4 regions of the Methylophilus sp. 5 genome follow, and region 1 is predicted to be linked to each of the others. Evidence: predicted binding sites of a transcription regulator. Region 1 holds the regulator's gene; each other region holds the start of a gene.
What was found. Region 1 encodes sigma-54, which starts transcription at its own class of promoters, with help from an activator protein. Its sites were predicted from a motif close to TGGCACNNTTCCTGCT; they were not measured.
Positions count from the first base shown of each region.

Region 2: a site for sigma-54 is predicted at 1,388-1,403, ahead of msuE (FMN reductase). Genes of this name have one in related genera too.
Region 3: a site for sigma-54 is predicted at 2,079-2,094, ahead of METH5_RS0102180 (glycogen/starch/alpha-glucan phosphorylase). Genes of this name have one in related genera too.
Region 4: a site for sigma-54 is predicted at 1,418-1,433, ahead of METH5_RS0102860 (class II aldolase/adducin family protein). Genes of this name have one in related genera too.

Region 1 covers NZ_KI911560.1:1,005,988-1,009,704, reverse strand. The annotation lists gene METH5_RS0104790 (anhydro-N-acetylmuramic acid kinase) at 1-84, opposite strand, end outside; gene tyrS (tyrosine--tRNA ligase) at 203-1,441, shown strand; gene METH5_RS0104780 (RNA polymerase factor sigma-54) at 1,487-3,034, opposite strand; gene lptB (LPS export ABC transporter ATP-binding protein) at 3,041-3,717, opposite strand, start outside.
Region 2 covers NZ_KI911560.1:1,120,505-1,124,221, reverse strand. The annotation lists gene METH5_RS0105335 (SfnB family sulfur acquisition oxidoreductase) at 1-1,030, opposite strand, end outside; gene msuE (FMN reductase) at 1,475-2,050, shown strand; gene sfnG (dimethylsulfone monooxygenase SfnG) at 2,077-3,165, shown strand; gene METH5_RS0105315 (AMP-binding protein) at 3,190-3,717, shown strand, end outside.
Region 3 covers NZ_KI911560.1:501,729-505,445, forward strand. The annotation lists gene METH5_RS0102180 (glycogen/starch/alpha-glucan phosphorylase) at 1-2,029, opposite strand, end outside; gene METH5_RS0102185 (OmpP1/FadL family transporter) at 2,187-3,437, opposite strand; gene METH5_RS0102190 (hypothetical protein) at 3,628-3,717, opposite strand, start outside.
Region 4 covers NZ_KI911560.1:632,572-636,288, reverse strand. The annotation lists gene METH5_RS0102870 (NAD(P)H-dependent oxidoreductase) at 1-2, shown strand, start outside; gene METH5_RS0102865 (sigma-54-dependent Fis family transcriptional regulator) at 50-1,183, opposite strand; gene METH5_RS0102860 (class II aldolase/adducin family protein) at 1,478-2,200, shown strand; gene METH5_RS0102855 (ABC transporter substrate-binding protein) at 2,215-3,255, shown strand; gene METH5_RS0102850 (ABC transporter substrate-binding protein) at 3,298-3,717, shown strand, end outside.

The DNA of each region.
Region 1 (3,717 bases):
TACTGCATCTACGCCGTCTAGACTCGTGCCAGACATCAGGCCGATAAACAGGCGTGCTTGGGGGGGCGTAGCAGAAAAATTCATAAGGCATAAGTGTAACACTGCTCATGCTCGGCTTACAGAAATGCATGGGATTACGTTAAAATAGCGGTTTTACTTTGATGACAAAGTACGCCGCGGCGTAGCTTTAAAAAGAGCCTTTATGACAGACGTAACCCAACCTTCAACCGCTGCTGAAGCTTTGAACCCAGCCATTGCAAATGCACTGGCCATTATCAAGCGTGGTGCCGATGAGCTGTTGATCGAGCAAGAGCTGATTGAAAAGCTGAAAACCGGCAAACCGCTGCGCGTTAAAGCGGGCTTTGACCCAACTGCGCCAGACTTGCACCTGGGCCACACTGTGCTGATTAATAAATTGCGCCAGTTGCAGGATCTGGGTCACCAGATTTTGTTTCTGATTGGTGACTTTACCGGCATGATTGGTGATCCGACCGGTAAGAGTACGACGCGCCCGCCGTTAACGGTTGAGCAGGTGAAAGCCAATGCCGACACTTACTCCGAGCAGGTGTTTAAGATTTTAGACCCGGCCAAAACCGAGATTGTGTTTAACTCGGCATGGTTAAGTGACCTGGGGGCGGCCGGTATGATCAAGTTAGCTGCCAGCCATACAGTGGCGCGCATGCTGGAGCGTGATGACTTCTCCAAGCGCTTTAAAGGCAACCAGCCGATTGCAATTCACGAGTTCTTGTATCCCTTGTTGCAAGGCTATGATTCAGTGGCATTGCGGGCAGATTTGGAATTGGGCGGCACCGACCAGAAATTTAACCTGCTAATGGGCCGTGAGCTGCAAAAACAGGCTGGGCAGTCACAACAATGTGTGTTGATGATGCCGTTGCTGGAGGGCCTGGATGGCGTGAATAAAATGTCCAAGTCGCTGGGTAACTATATTGGTATTAGCGAGGCGCCCGAGACTATTTTTGCCAAAATCATGTCTATTTCTGATGCATTGATGTGGCGTTATATTGATTTGTTGTCGTTCGCTTCATTAGATACTGTTGCCCAGTGGAAAGCGCAAGTGGCGGGGGGTGAAAACCCGCGCGATATCAAAGTCGGGTTTGCGCAAGAAATCGTGGCCCGCTTTCACGGCCAGGCCGCGGCTGAAAAAGCCTGGCAAGATTTTCAAACCCGCGCCAAAGGCGGTATTCCTGATGATGTGCCACAGGTAGAGGTGACGATTGAGGGTGACAGTATTGGCATCAGCCAATTGCTGAAACAGGCTGGCTTGGTAGAAAGCACTAGTGAAGCCATGCGCGCTGTGCAGCAGGGCGGGGTAAAGCTGGATAGCGTGAAGGTGGATGATAAAAATCTGCCAGTGGCAAAAGGCGTGACCGTGGTCGCCCAGGTGGGTAAGCGCAAGTTTGCTAAAATCACAATTAAATAACAAACTCGTAACCAACAAAAAGGCCGCAGATGCGGCCTTTTTGTTTTACAGCGACTTGCGTAAATTTGCGGGCGGAATACTCAGCGACTCGCGATATTTTGCAATGGTGCGGCGGGCGACCACAATGCCTTGTTGCGCCAGCGTATCGGTAATTTGGTTATCCGATAATGGTTTTTTCTGATTTTCTTCGGCCACCATTTGCTTGATTAAGGCGCGAATAGCGGTCGCTGAGCAGGAGCCGCCAGCATCGGTTGCGACTGAGCTACCAAAAAAGTATTTAAGCTCCAGCACCCCGCGCGGTGTGAGCATATACTTATGCGTCGTCACGCGTGAAATGGTGCTTTCGTGCAAGTCTAGCTCTTCGGCAATTTCACGTAATACCAAGGGGCGCATGGCAATTTCGCCATGCTCAAAAAAGTTGCGTTGACGGTCTACAATCGCTTGCGATACACGCAAGATCGTAGAAAAACGCTGCTGGATATTTTTAATCATCCATTTGGCTTCTTGCATCTGGCTTTGCAGATATTGGCCGGAACTATCGCGGTTGCGCTTAAGGATGTCCGCATACAATTGATTGATCCGCAGCTTGGGGATCACGCCATCATTGAGTGACGCCATCCAGATGCCTTTGATTTTTTTGACTACCACATCGTGCTGGATAAAGTGGTCATGACTAAAGGTAGCGAATTCGTTGCCAGGCTTGGGGTTCTGCTGGCGGATGAGTTGTTGCGCACCTTTAAGGGCGGTTTCATCGCAACTGAGCAGTTTGCGCAGTTTGACAAAGTCTTTGTTGGCCAGCAGCGCTAAGTGATCTTTGGCAATCGCCATAGCGATGCGCAAATAAGGCGTGTCTGCTGGGAGCGCTTGTAATTGCAGGCGCAGGCATTCGCACAGGTCGCGCGCGCCAACCCCAATCGGATCCAGGTTCTGGATCAATTTAAGGGCGGTTTCCAGCTCTAACAACTCAACTTCCAGCTCTGGGGGCAGCAGGTCGACAATTTCTTGTAAGTCCTGTTCCAGGTAACCATTATCATTAATACCGTCGAGTAAAAACTTCACCAGGTCCATGTCACGTTTGGACAAATGCGCCAGTTGTATCTGGTTCATCAAGTGTTCGCGCAAGCTGGTATTGCTGGCATCCTGACGCGAAAAATCACCGTCTTCATCGTCCATATTGTTGCGACCGGCTTCGTCCCAATTGCTGGTGCTGCCAAACTCCTCGTAGTCGTCTTCAAACTCGGGCGGTGAAAATTCTTCATTCAGATTGGCTTGTTCGCCTTCGTTGCCGCCAAGTTGGTCGTGCAACTCTTCGCGCAAGGTTTCTGCGGGTGCGGTGATTTCCGCCTGTGTGGCAACATCAAACGAGCTTGCATCAGGTAGCTCTTGCTCGGCCGCGGCGGTCGCGGTAGGGCTATTGTCTTCAAACTCGCCTTCTTCACCGTCGGCCATTTCCAGCAGCGGATTTTCCTGCAGGATGGTTTCCAGCTCTTGGCTCAACTCAAGTGTTGAGAGCTGCAACAGGCGGATAGACTGTTGCAGCTGCGGGGTGAGCGCCAGGTTTTGCGAAATACGTAGTTGCAGATTTTGCTTCATAACGGGTTACAGCCTAAAATTCTTGCCCAGATACACTTCACGTACGCCTTCGTTTTGAATGATTTCGTCGGGCGTGCCCGCGGCAAACACGGCGCCTTCATTCACGATATAAGCCCGGTCACAAATATCCAGGGTTTCGCGTACGTTGTGGTCTGTAATTAAAATACCGATATTCTGGCTGCTCAGGTAGCGGATAATTTTTTGAATCTCAATCACCGCAATCGGGTCAATCCCGGCAAACGGCTCATCCAGCAAAATGAATTTTGGGTCGGTCGCCAGGCAACGGGCGATTTCGACGCGGCGACGTTCACCGCCGGACAAACTCACTGCCTGACTATTGCGAATATGCTGGATATGCAACTGATCCAGCAAGGACTCCAGCCGCGCTTCACGCTCTTCTTCTGTATGGGGGCGGGTTTCGAGAATGGACAAAATGTTGTCAGTGACCGTCATTTTGCGAAAAATAGAGGCTTCTTGTGGCAGATAGGCCAAGCCCATGCGTGCGCGCTCATGCATGGGTGCGTGGCTCACGTCTGCCCCGTTGAGCGTAATGCTGCCATCATCCAGCGCGACTAAGCCCACAATCATATAAAAGCTGGTGGTTTTGCCGGCGCCATTTGGGCCCAGTAAGCCAATCACTTCGCCGCTGCGCAGCTCAAGCGTGGTGTTTTTAACCACGGTGC
Region 2 (3,717 bases), 110 kb from region 1:
GCACTTTGGCTTCGGCCACCGCAATAGACGCTTCTGCCACGGTGTCTTCGTTCGGGTTGCGCTGCGCTTCGTCAATGTATTCACCCGCGCGCGCCAACAAAGCCTCTGTCGCATGCAGGCGAATCTGTAAATCACCGATGTCTTTAATGGTGTGTGGGTCTTCGTAACCATGCTCGAGCTCGGTATCGATCCAAGGGCGCGTGTAATTGCGCACAAAGTGCAGCGTATCTTTAAAGGCTGCGCGGGCAATGCCAGTGTCGACGGCGGCCTGGATAATTTGGGCCACCGGGCCCATGGCGGTCGGTCGGTCAAAGGCCAAATGGTGCGGCAACACATACTCGCTAGGCACAAAAATATTTTCCAGAATGGTGGTGCCGCTGGCGGTGGTGCGTTGGCCAAAGCTGGACCAGTCGTCAATGATGGTCAGGCCTTCGGCACCGGCCGGGACAAACGCCACCACGGTATTGTCGTGCTCATCTTTGGCTACCACTGGCACCCAGTCTGCCAGCAAGGCGCCAGAAGAATAGAATTTTTTGCCATTTAAAAAATAGCCACTGTTGGTCGGTGTGAGTTTGGTTTTGACGTCATTGACGCTACGGGTGCCGATTTCAGAGAAGGCATTGCCAAAGCGCACGCCTTGCAGCACCAGCTCATAAAAGTATTTCTTTTGAAACTCGGTGCCGTCCAGGCGCAGACCTTCCACCATATATAAATGGTTTTGCGGAATCTGGCCGATGCTAGGGTCGGCTTCGGCCACCGTGGCAATCACTTCGGCCAAGGTTTTGTTCGACACAAACGCGCCGCCATATTCTTTAGGCACGGTAATGCCCCATAAGCCGCTGCTAGAGAATAAATCCAGCTCTTGGCGCGGCAAACGTCTTTGCTGGTCGCGGATCACCGCTTCTTTAGCGATTTCACTGGCGACTTGTTTGGCCACGGTAATCGCCTCGGCATCGCTGGTGATGATGTGTGCCGGCTGGCGCGGCTGGTGATTAGGCAAATGCGCAATCTTGCTTGCATGTGCAGTCATATTGAATCCTTATCAAATAAACGTTGGGAATAAATGCGCTGTGCTCTCTCAAAAAGCAATTGCGCGTGACATTGCTACATTGCATTTAATATGCCAAGTGCTAAGTATTTGAATTTAAATGTGAATGTAAAAACTTGATGATGCCCCCGCCTCTATAGAAACAGTTTTCTGCTGAATGACTGCTGATTAATCAGCAGATGCAAGCCATCACTAGCAGGTGAAATGCAAACTCGTCTGCTGCTTTTTGAGAGAAGTTGCTGATATAGCAGCAGTGCATCAGCAAAACTAGCTTGAATTCAACAGGATAAATCGCGCCAAAAAACACCTAAGTGATTGAAATTTATAGGTAATGTTATCTGGCATGGATGCTGCTATGTATATCAGTGCGCTGGTCTGCCTGCGATTGAACACACAAAGCGGCAGCAGCACCCTTAATTAGGAGTCATGATGAGCCGTCCGTTAAAAGTCACTGCCGTGTCCGGTAGTTATAAATTGCCTTCCAGAACTGCTGCGCTGGTGGAGGCAATCACCCAGCAGTTGGGTAAGCAATTGCCTATTGATCTGCACCTGATCGAGTTAAGTGAAATAAGCAGCAGCCTGGTCGCGTCTTACGACCCCAAAGCGCTGCCGCTCAACGTGCAAAAAGATATTCAGGCGATTGAAACAGCCGACCTGCTAGTGGTGGCAACGCCGGTTTACCGCGCGTCTTATACCGGTTTGTTCAAACACCTGTTTGACTTGGTTGACTATGAAGCGCTGGTCGATGTGCCTGTGCTACTGGCTGCGACCGGTGGCAGTGAACGCCATGCCTTGATTATTGATCACGAGTTAAGGCCTTTGTTTAGCTTCTTTCAGGCGCTGACCTTGCCGATTGGTGTGTACGCCACCGAAGCAGACTTTGAAAATTACCAGGTGAAAAGTGAGGCCGTCACTGCGCGTATCGCGTTGGCCGTCGAGCGTGCCCTGCCTTTGCTCAAACATCGCGAGCTGATTAATAAAGACCGTTTGCTGGCGGTATAAGCCAAGCGACTATTTGGAGAATAAACATGAATACAGAAAACATTAAATTTGCCTATTGGGTGCCTAACGTCAGTGGCGGCCTGGTAGTGAGCAATATCGAGCAGCGCACCAGCTGGGATATCGACTACAACCGTAAATTAGCACAAATTGCCGAGAACGCAGGGTTTGAGTATGCCTTGAGCCAGATTCGTTTTACTGCGGGCTATGGTGCGGAGTTTCAGCATGAGTCTGTGTCTTTTTCGCATGCTTTATTAGCAGCAACCACCAAGTTAAAAGTGATTGCGGCGATTTTGCCTGGTCCGTGGAACCCGGTGCTGGCCGCCAAGCAACTGGCGACGATTGATCTGCTGACCGAAGGCCGTGTGGCGGTCAATATTGTGTCTGGCTGGTTTCGTGGCGAGTTTACCGCCATCGGTGAGCATTGGCTCGACCATGATGAGCGCTATCGCCGCTCTAAAGAGTTTATTGAGGCGCTCAAAGGCATCTGGACGCAGGATAATTTTACCTACCGTGGCGATTTCTATCGTTTTAGCAATTACACGCTGAAACCGAAACCATTGCAGCAGCCGCACCCGGAAATCTTCCAGGGCGGTAGCTCACGGGCGGCGCGCGATATGGCGGCCAGCGTGTCTGACTGGTATTTCACCAATGGCAATACGGTTGAGGGCATCAAGGCGCAAGTGGATGATATTCGTGCCAAGGCGGCAGCTAATAATCACAGCGTCAAAATCGGTGTCAATGCCTTTGTGATTGCGCGCGACACCGAAGAAGAAGCCAAAGCGGTGCTGGCAGAGATCATTGCCAAGGCCAACCCGGAGGCGGTGAATGCCTTTGGCCATGAAGTGAAAAACGCAGGCGCTGCCAGCCCGGAAAAAGAAGGTAACTGGGCGAAATCGACCTTTGAAGACCTGGTGCAATACAACGATGGCTTTAAAACTAATCTGATTGGCACGCCACAACAGATTGCTGAGCGCATTGTTGCGTTGAAAGCCGTTGGCGTTGATTTGATCTTATCCGGCTTTTTGCACTTTCAGGAAGAAGTGGCTTATTTTGGCGACAAAGTATTGCCATTGGTGCGTGCGCTTGAGGCGCAAAAATTGGCAAAAGCGGCTTAATCAACTTTGAAATGACCCCCTTATATGGCCGCTGAGACATTACCAAACTGGCTAGCCTGGCAGGCGCAACAACGCCCTGCCAGAGTGGCGATTCGTCACAAGCAACTGGGCATTTGGCAACAACGTAGCTGGCAAACCGTGCATGACTCGGTATTGCGTGCCGCCCGACTATTGCAGCAAAAAGGTTTTGCCAAGGGTGACACGCTCTTTTTACTGAGTGAGCCCCGGCCAGAAGCTTTATTGTTATCACTGGCGGCGCATTGGCTGGGCGGTGTGTCTGCACCGCTGGATGCCGCCTATGCGCAACCACAATTGCTGGATTTGTTGCATACGCTGCGGCCAGCCTTCGTGTTTGCTGAAGCGCAGGCAGAGGTCGATCAGGTGTTGTCAGCGAAGCCAGATGTGCGCGTGGTGATCTATGCGGACGGGCGAGGATTGGCAGATTATCGTCATCCGGCCATACACGCTTATAGCCAGGTGATGGCCTGCGGTGCTGACGAGAGCTTGCCTGCGTTGGACAGGGTTGCGGAGACCAATGACATTGCGTTTCGC
Region 3 (3,717 bases), 500 kb from region 1:
CGGTGCCACTGGCCTCGGTGCCTGCGGTCGAAATCTGCTCGGACAGATCAGCCCCCGGAAACAGAATTTCTGCCGCACTGACTTCATAGTTGGGGTAGAACACCACTTTCAACTTGTCGCTCACGGCCGGATCATTATTGATCATGGTCGCCACATCGTTAATCAGGCGGATAATCTGCTTGGCCAGCCAATACCCAGGCGCAGCCTTACCAGCAAAAATAACCACGCGTGGCGTATGCTGGCTAGCATGGCCACTACGGATGCGGTTATACAAGGTGATCACATGCAGCACATTCAACAGCTGGCGCTTATATTCGTGGATGCGCTTGATCTGCACATCGAACAAGGCATCGGTGTTGATGGCGATGCCGGTTTTTTGCAGAATCTTATCGGCCAGGCGTTGCTTGTTGGCTTTTTTCACCTCACGAAACGCTTTTCTAAACGCGGCATTATCCGCAAACGGTTCTATTTGTTTAATCAGGCCCAGGTCCTTTTGAAAACCCGTGCCGATATGCTTGGTTAACAAGCTGGTTAACAAAGGATTGGCCTGGTTTAACCAGCGGCGCGGGGTGATGCCATTGGTGACATTGGTAAATTTGCCCGGATAGATTTTAGTAAAATCGGCAAACAAGGTGGTTTGTAACAGCTCACTGTGCAACGCAGCTACCCCGTTGACGGTATGGCTGCCGACAATCGCCAGATGCGCCATGCGCACGCGGCGGCCATGGCTTTCATCAATAATAGAGACGCGTTGCAGCAGCGCAGTATCGCCCGGAAAATGCCGGTTAACCATCTGCAAGAACTGATGGTTAATTTCGTAAATGATCTCCAGATGCCGTGGCAATAGCTGCTCAAACAAATCTACCGACCAGGTTTCCAGCGCCTCTGGCATCAGCGTGTGGTTGGTATAGGCAAACATTTTGGTGATCAATTTCCAGGCGTTATCCCATGGCAAATGGTAATGATCAACCAACTGGTGCATCATTTCGGCCACGGCAATCGCCGGATGCGTGTCATTGAGCTGAATCGCCACTTTTTCCGGCAAGGTGTTCCAGTCGGCGTTGTAATTGGTGTAGCGGTGCAAAATATCCTGCGTGGATGCTGACACAAAAAAGTACTGTTGCTTTAAGCGCAGCGCCTTGCCCGACTCGGAAGTATCGTTGGGATACAGCACTTGTGAAATCGTCTCTGCACTATGGCGGCCTTCAACCGACTTCTCGTAATTGCCAGCATTAAAATACGCCAGGTCAAACTCGTTAGTGGCCTTGGCCGACCACAAACGCAAATTGTTCACGGTTTGCGTGCCATAGCCAGGCACCGGCACATCATAAGGCATGGCCACCACGGTTTCGTGATCGACCCAATGATGCTCAATACCGTGCTCGGTATGCACATGCAACACGCGGCCATAAAACTTTACTTCACAGGTGTGCTCGGGCCGCTGCACTTCCCAAATGTTTTGATAACGCAGCCAGTTATCCGGATTTTCTTTTTGCTGGCCGTTTTCAATGGTTTGCCTGAACATGCCATAGTCATAACGAATGCCATAACCGGTGGCCGGAATATCCATGGTTGCCATCGAGTCGACAAAGCACGCGGCCAGTCGCCCCAGGCCGCCGTTACCCAAAGCAGCATCCGGCTCCATCTCGGCCACACCCTCCAGCTTTTGGCCAATCTCCTGCAAGCCATCGCTTAGTTCCGGTGCAATGCCCAAATTGAGTGCGGCGTTAGACAGCATGCGGCCAATCAAAAACTCAAGTGAAAGGTAATACACACGCTTGGTGTTGGCATCACGATACGCATCGCGCGTATTCACCCAACGGCTCATTAAATGGTCACGCACCGTAAAAGCGGCGGTTTGATACCAGTCGCGCGTGGTGGCCCAAGAGTTTGATTTACCGATAGAAAACGTCATGTGGTTGCGTAACGCCTGTGGAATCGGCAGTTGCTCAAGCAAGAATTCATCGACGGCTTGCGCGGTGTCAGGTTTATCAGTTTTTTTAGGTGTTTTTTTCACATTGGCAGTCATACATCTTCCCCTGAGGTGTTGATCACAAATTTGCTTTAAGTGAGTCAAAAGCAAAAAGCAAGCCTACAACAAGAATGTGTCAGACATAAAAAAAAGCCACAAAATTCTTGTTGTGGCTTTTGATTATAACGCCCGAAAGCGCGCGGATAAAAAAGTTTTACAGTTTCCAGGTGTAGGCCACACCCAATGCATCCTGATACATCTTAATATTCGCCTCGCCACCACCAAAGGCCGCCGGAATCGAGTTGCTGCCATTCACGCTATTTTCAAACGCATGCGTATAAGAGAATGACAACTCGGATTGCGGGCTCAACACCCAGCTTGCGCCCAATGACAGATGGTCTTTCACCACGCCCGGCGCCAGAATATTCAGCAAGGTATCACCGCGACGAATTGGCTGGTCAACATGGTTAAACCCCGCCCGCAAGGTTAAGGCCGGGCTGTATTGATACAGTGCGCCAATCTTATACACCTTGGCATCTTGCCAATTAAACCCGGCGCCATTGTCATTGCCCAGGCCATTAAACAAATTGGCCTGTGAAGCATTGCCTACGGCATCCACCTCACCGTAATTAATGCGCTGAAAATCTGCCGCTAAGGTGAATGCTGGCGTCACCTTCACCGCCACGCCCACACCATAAGTCGATGGAATATCAAAGTCCCCCTGCTCGGCAAACAGGCCTTTGTATTTATCAAACTTGCTCATATAAGTGCGGCTCTGATAAGTCGCGCCCAAGGTCACCGTATCTGTAATCTCGCCCAGCCAACCGATATGCACACCTGCACCATACGAGTTGTCATGGCCATTATTGGTCACACGCCCGGGCGCTGCGCTAAATGTTGTGTTATCAAAGCCCTGCAAACCCTTAGCCTCAAAGCGCTGATAAGCCAAGTTTAACGAGGCGCCAATAATATGCTTCTCAGACACTTTCCAGGTCGCCGTCGGCGCCACAAATACCTGGATCAGATCCACCCCGGCACTGCCCTGGCTTTGAAACAACGGAATACCATTTTTGTAATCAGTATTCATGCCGCCATTGCCATACACACTCACGCCCAGCGTTACATCCTCGGAATATTGTTTGTTATAGCCAAACTCAGGGATAAAAAAGTGCTGGGTATCGTTGCCTTTGTAAGTACCATTAGCACCTGGTGACGGGCTGCCTTCCAGCTCAGACTCACGCACTGGCCTAAACCAGGTAACACCAGCATCAATGCGGTCACCCACCTTGCCCATGCCAGCCGGGTTCGCGGCCGCCGCCAATGCGTCTTGCGGCAAGGCAATGCCTACACCCGCAACGCCCTGTGAGCGCACGCCATAGCCATGGGAAAAATAACCATCAGTCGCCCAGGCATTGCCAAACGAAAAAGCGATTGCTACCGGAATAATCTTTGACCACTGATGCATTTTCAATCCTTCAATAACCATCTTGTATTGAAATATATCAAGCGATCTAAATTCAAATAAATAATATATAAAAATATATTTATAACTTAAAAATATAAAAGCCCGTATGACGGGCTTCTGTAAATAGTGGTTTGATTAATATATTCCATTCGGCGGACTATAAATTAGTCCGCCCTACGCGAGCTATCCATTACGCATCTGTAGCCTCAGCGGGTTTCAATACCTCTGCAAATCTGTCTTTGAGTCTCGCAAAGGACTTGGAAGTAATTGAAGTGCCGGC
Region 4 (3,717 bases), 370 kb from region 1:
AACACTTTGTTTTAGCGTAAAAAAAGAGGGGATATTCTCCCCTCTTTTTTTATGCGATCAGGTTGAGTTCTTTTAACCTGGCGCGCAGGATATTCCTGCTGATGCCGAGTAGTTTTGCTGCGTGTACCTGATTGTTTTTGCTATGCGCATACGCCTTGCTGACGGTGGTGCCATTAATCAGTTCATACAAGTTTTCAGGCCCTTGCTCAAATAACTCCTCGAGTATGCTTTCCAGTTTGTAGAGCGCACTTTGGCGCTCGTAGCTGACGCGGCCCGGCAGTGGTGCTGAATAGCCGCTGTCTTCATCTGCCGTTAACTCCGGCCGGTTAAAGCTGATTTTAGGCAGGTTCAAATCTTTGGGGTACAGCGTATCCGATGTGCTCACCAACACCGCACGGTGGATGACGTTTTCCAGCTCACGAATATTGCCTGGCCATGGATACTCCATCAGTAGCGAGGTGGTTTCAGGCGCCAGTTTGTGGTCAGATGTATTCAACTTGTTGCGATAAACAGTTAAAAAGTGCTCAACTAACGGCAAAATGTCGCCGCGACGCTCGCGCAATGGCAGCAGTTCAATTGGCACGACTTTAATCCGGTAGTACAAGTCTTCGCGGAAGCGTCCGGCTTTGACGGCTTCTTCCAGGTTGACGTTGGTGGCTGCAATCAGGCGCACATCAATCGGGATCGGCTTTCTGGCGCCTACGCGTACCACTTCACGTTCTTGCAAGACACGTAATAACTTCACCTGGGTCGATTGCGGCAAGTCACCGATTTCATCCAAAAATAAGGTGCCGCCGTTGGCGGTTTCAAACCAGCCGACTTTGGACGCATTGGCGCCGGTAAACGCGCCTTTTTCGTAGCCAAATAATTCGCTTTCAACCAGGGTCTCTGAGAAGGCACCGCAATTAATTGCCTGAAACGGCCCGTTTCTGCGGTTGCTGAGCGAGTGAATATGACGGGCAATCAGCTCTTTGCCGGTGCCTGTTTCACCAATGATCAGTGCGGTCGCATTGCTGGAGGCAATCCGTTCGATCAAAGACAGCAAGTTTTGTGATTTGGGATCGCTGAACACCAGTGCACTTGCCCGCACGGACAAGCTGACGGCAGACGGATTCGGGTGTGTGATCACATGATCGGTACGTTCGGTGTACGAATCGCGGATATCCCATCGTTGTGCGCTCATCATTGACTCCTTATTAACAGGCGAGTCACTATATTACATTGATCATTAATAAGTCAAAGTTCTATAAATTATAACAATATTCATATTTGTTATATTGAATGCCACACAGATGCTCGCGGGAATTCAACATTTTGCTGTGTTAATCGCAACACTTGTTGCGTTGGCAACAGCCGTTTTTTTTGTATATTTTTTATAAGTGATTGATTTTTAATTGTAAGTTTTATCTGTTGTTGGTGGCACAGTCTTTGCACTATTGCTCATGTTGTTTTCGCATGCATTTTGAAAGGACTGACAATGACTGTCGTGACTATTAATACCGAACTGGATCTGGAACGTTACGTGAGTGAGACTGTGGCAGAAGCCAAACTGGCATTTGACGTGTTTCGTGAGACGGACACCATCACTGCCAATGGCACTGTAGGCTTTGTACACCGCGTGCCAGGCCAGGACAAGTTGATCATCGTCAATGATCCGGGCCCGTTTAACAAAGGCAAGCCGATTGAAGCCACCGTGGTTGGGTTTGATGGCACCGTAGTGAGCGGTAAAGGCAGCGGCGCCGGCGCTGGCCGTTACACCAAGTTGTTTCAGGTGCGGCCAGAAGTAACCACTATTTCGCACATACATTCCACTTATTTGGGTGCCTGGGCGCAAACACATCGCACCTTGCCAATTCGTTATGTACCCGTGCAGCGTTTTAACCTGATTAAAGAATTACCGATTTATATTGATCGCCGTCAGCAAGAGGTTGATTTTATTTTAGACCAGATTGCGATTAACCCGCATCACACCGCCATCCTCGAAGCCAATGGTGGTTCCACGGTGTGGGGCAAACAAGGCTTGCGCAAATTGGCCGAGTTTATTTTGTTACTGGAAGAGGGCGCTAAATTGCAGACATTGGCAGAGGCCTTGGGTGGTTCGCGTGAATATGGCCCAGGCGTATTAAAGCAGCAATGGAAAATGTCCAAGCTGTATGACCAAGCCAAAGAAGAAGGCTTGTTACGTCCATCTGACTTGTAACCAGGAGCGAGCTCGTGACCACAACACACACTATTGACCAACTCTGGTTTACGCGTTGCCCGGTGCCGACCGCCACAGGCCTGGCCTATAAGTTAGGCTGGCTCAGCGAAGAGTTCGCGCGCGACAACATTAATATTGCCACCTTGCAAGAGGCGCCCAAAGAGTTGTCTAAACATCATTATGATCACGCGTTGCCTAGCTTGATTCGTGAAGGCGGCAATTTGCTGGCGCTGGCGGCCAAAGCGCAAGGCGCACCCACCAAACTCATCGGCCTGACCTGGATTGACGAGTGGCAAGCGATTTTGGTACGGCCAGATAGCGGCATTACCGAGCCTGCGCAATTAAAAGGCTTGCGCCTGGCATTGCCTGCTTTTATTGAGCACCCGATTGCCAGCCATGTGCGTGGCAGCAGTATCGCTCGTGGCATGAGTTTGCATGGCTATAAAGGTGCATTGAATATTGCCGGATTAACATTGGATGATGTCACGCTGGTGGAGGTGCCTGCTGGCAGTGGCAACCGCAATGGTCTGGGTGAATTGTGGTCTGGCCTGGATGCACTGATTGAAGGCAAGGTGGATGCCGTGTATGTAAAAGGCGCGTCTGCTGTAGATGCTGCGAAACGTGTCGGCGCGGTGGTCGGCATAGACCTCGATAGTTATCCTGCGTTGTCTAGCCGTGTGAATAATGGCACGCCGCGGCCGATTACCGTGCATCAGTCATTGCTGGACAATCATTATGACCTGGTGGTGCGTTTTCTCTACCAGACCTTACGGGCGGCAGAGTGGGCCAAGAGCAACCTCAACGGTGTGCGTGACATTCTGGCATCCGAAACCCGTTCTGGCGAAGACGGTGTGGCCACCGCTTATGGTGAACACTTTCATTTGCAGTTGGCGCCGGATTTGTCGCCAGAGCGCATAGAACTGTTCCGCCAACAAAAGAACTTCATGCTGGTGCATGGCCTGCTGGATAAAGACTTTGACCTCGATGCGTGGATTGATATTAGGCCGCTGCGTGATGCCGAACAACAACTGCATCAATATGCGGCAGTTGCCTAAAGCCCTGTTGCGCCTGGTTTGAGAATAAAAAAGGAGTAAGTAGTGAATAGATTTTTACAATATGTATTGTCAGCCTTGGCGCTGACTGTGTTGGCTGTGCCTGGTGCTCACGCCGCCGAAACCGACCCCACTGTGGTGAAAATTGCCACCGTCGCTTATAACCTCAATGGCAAAACCCGTTATTTGGGCAGCACTGAGCTGGCCAGTGAAACCGGCCTTGAGGAGGCGTTGACCAAGCGCGGCGTCAAGCTCGAGTGGGTGCCTGCTGCGACTGCGATGGTGGGGCCCATTGTCAATGAGGCATTTGCCAATAAAAGCATAGACTTTGCAGCTTATGGTGATTTGCCGCCCATTATTTTGAATGGCTCCAAACCACGCGTACAACTGGTGGCGCCGTGGGGCCGTAGCGGTAACTCTTATTTGGTGGTGCCCGCCAACTCAAGCGCAAAAAATATTGCTGAT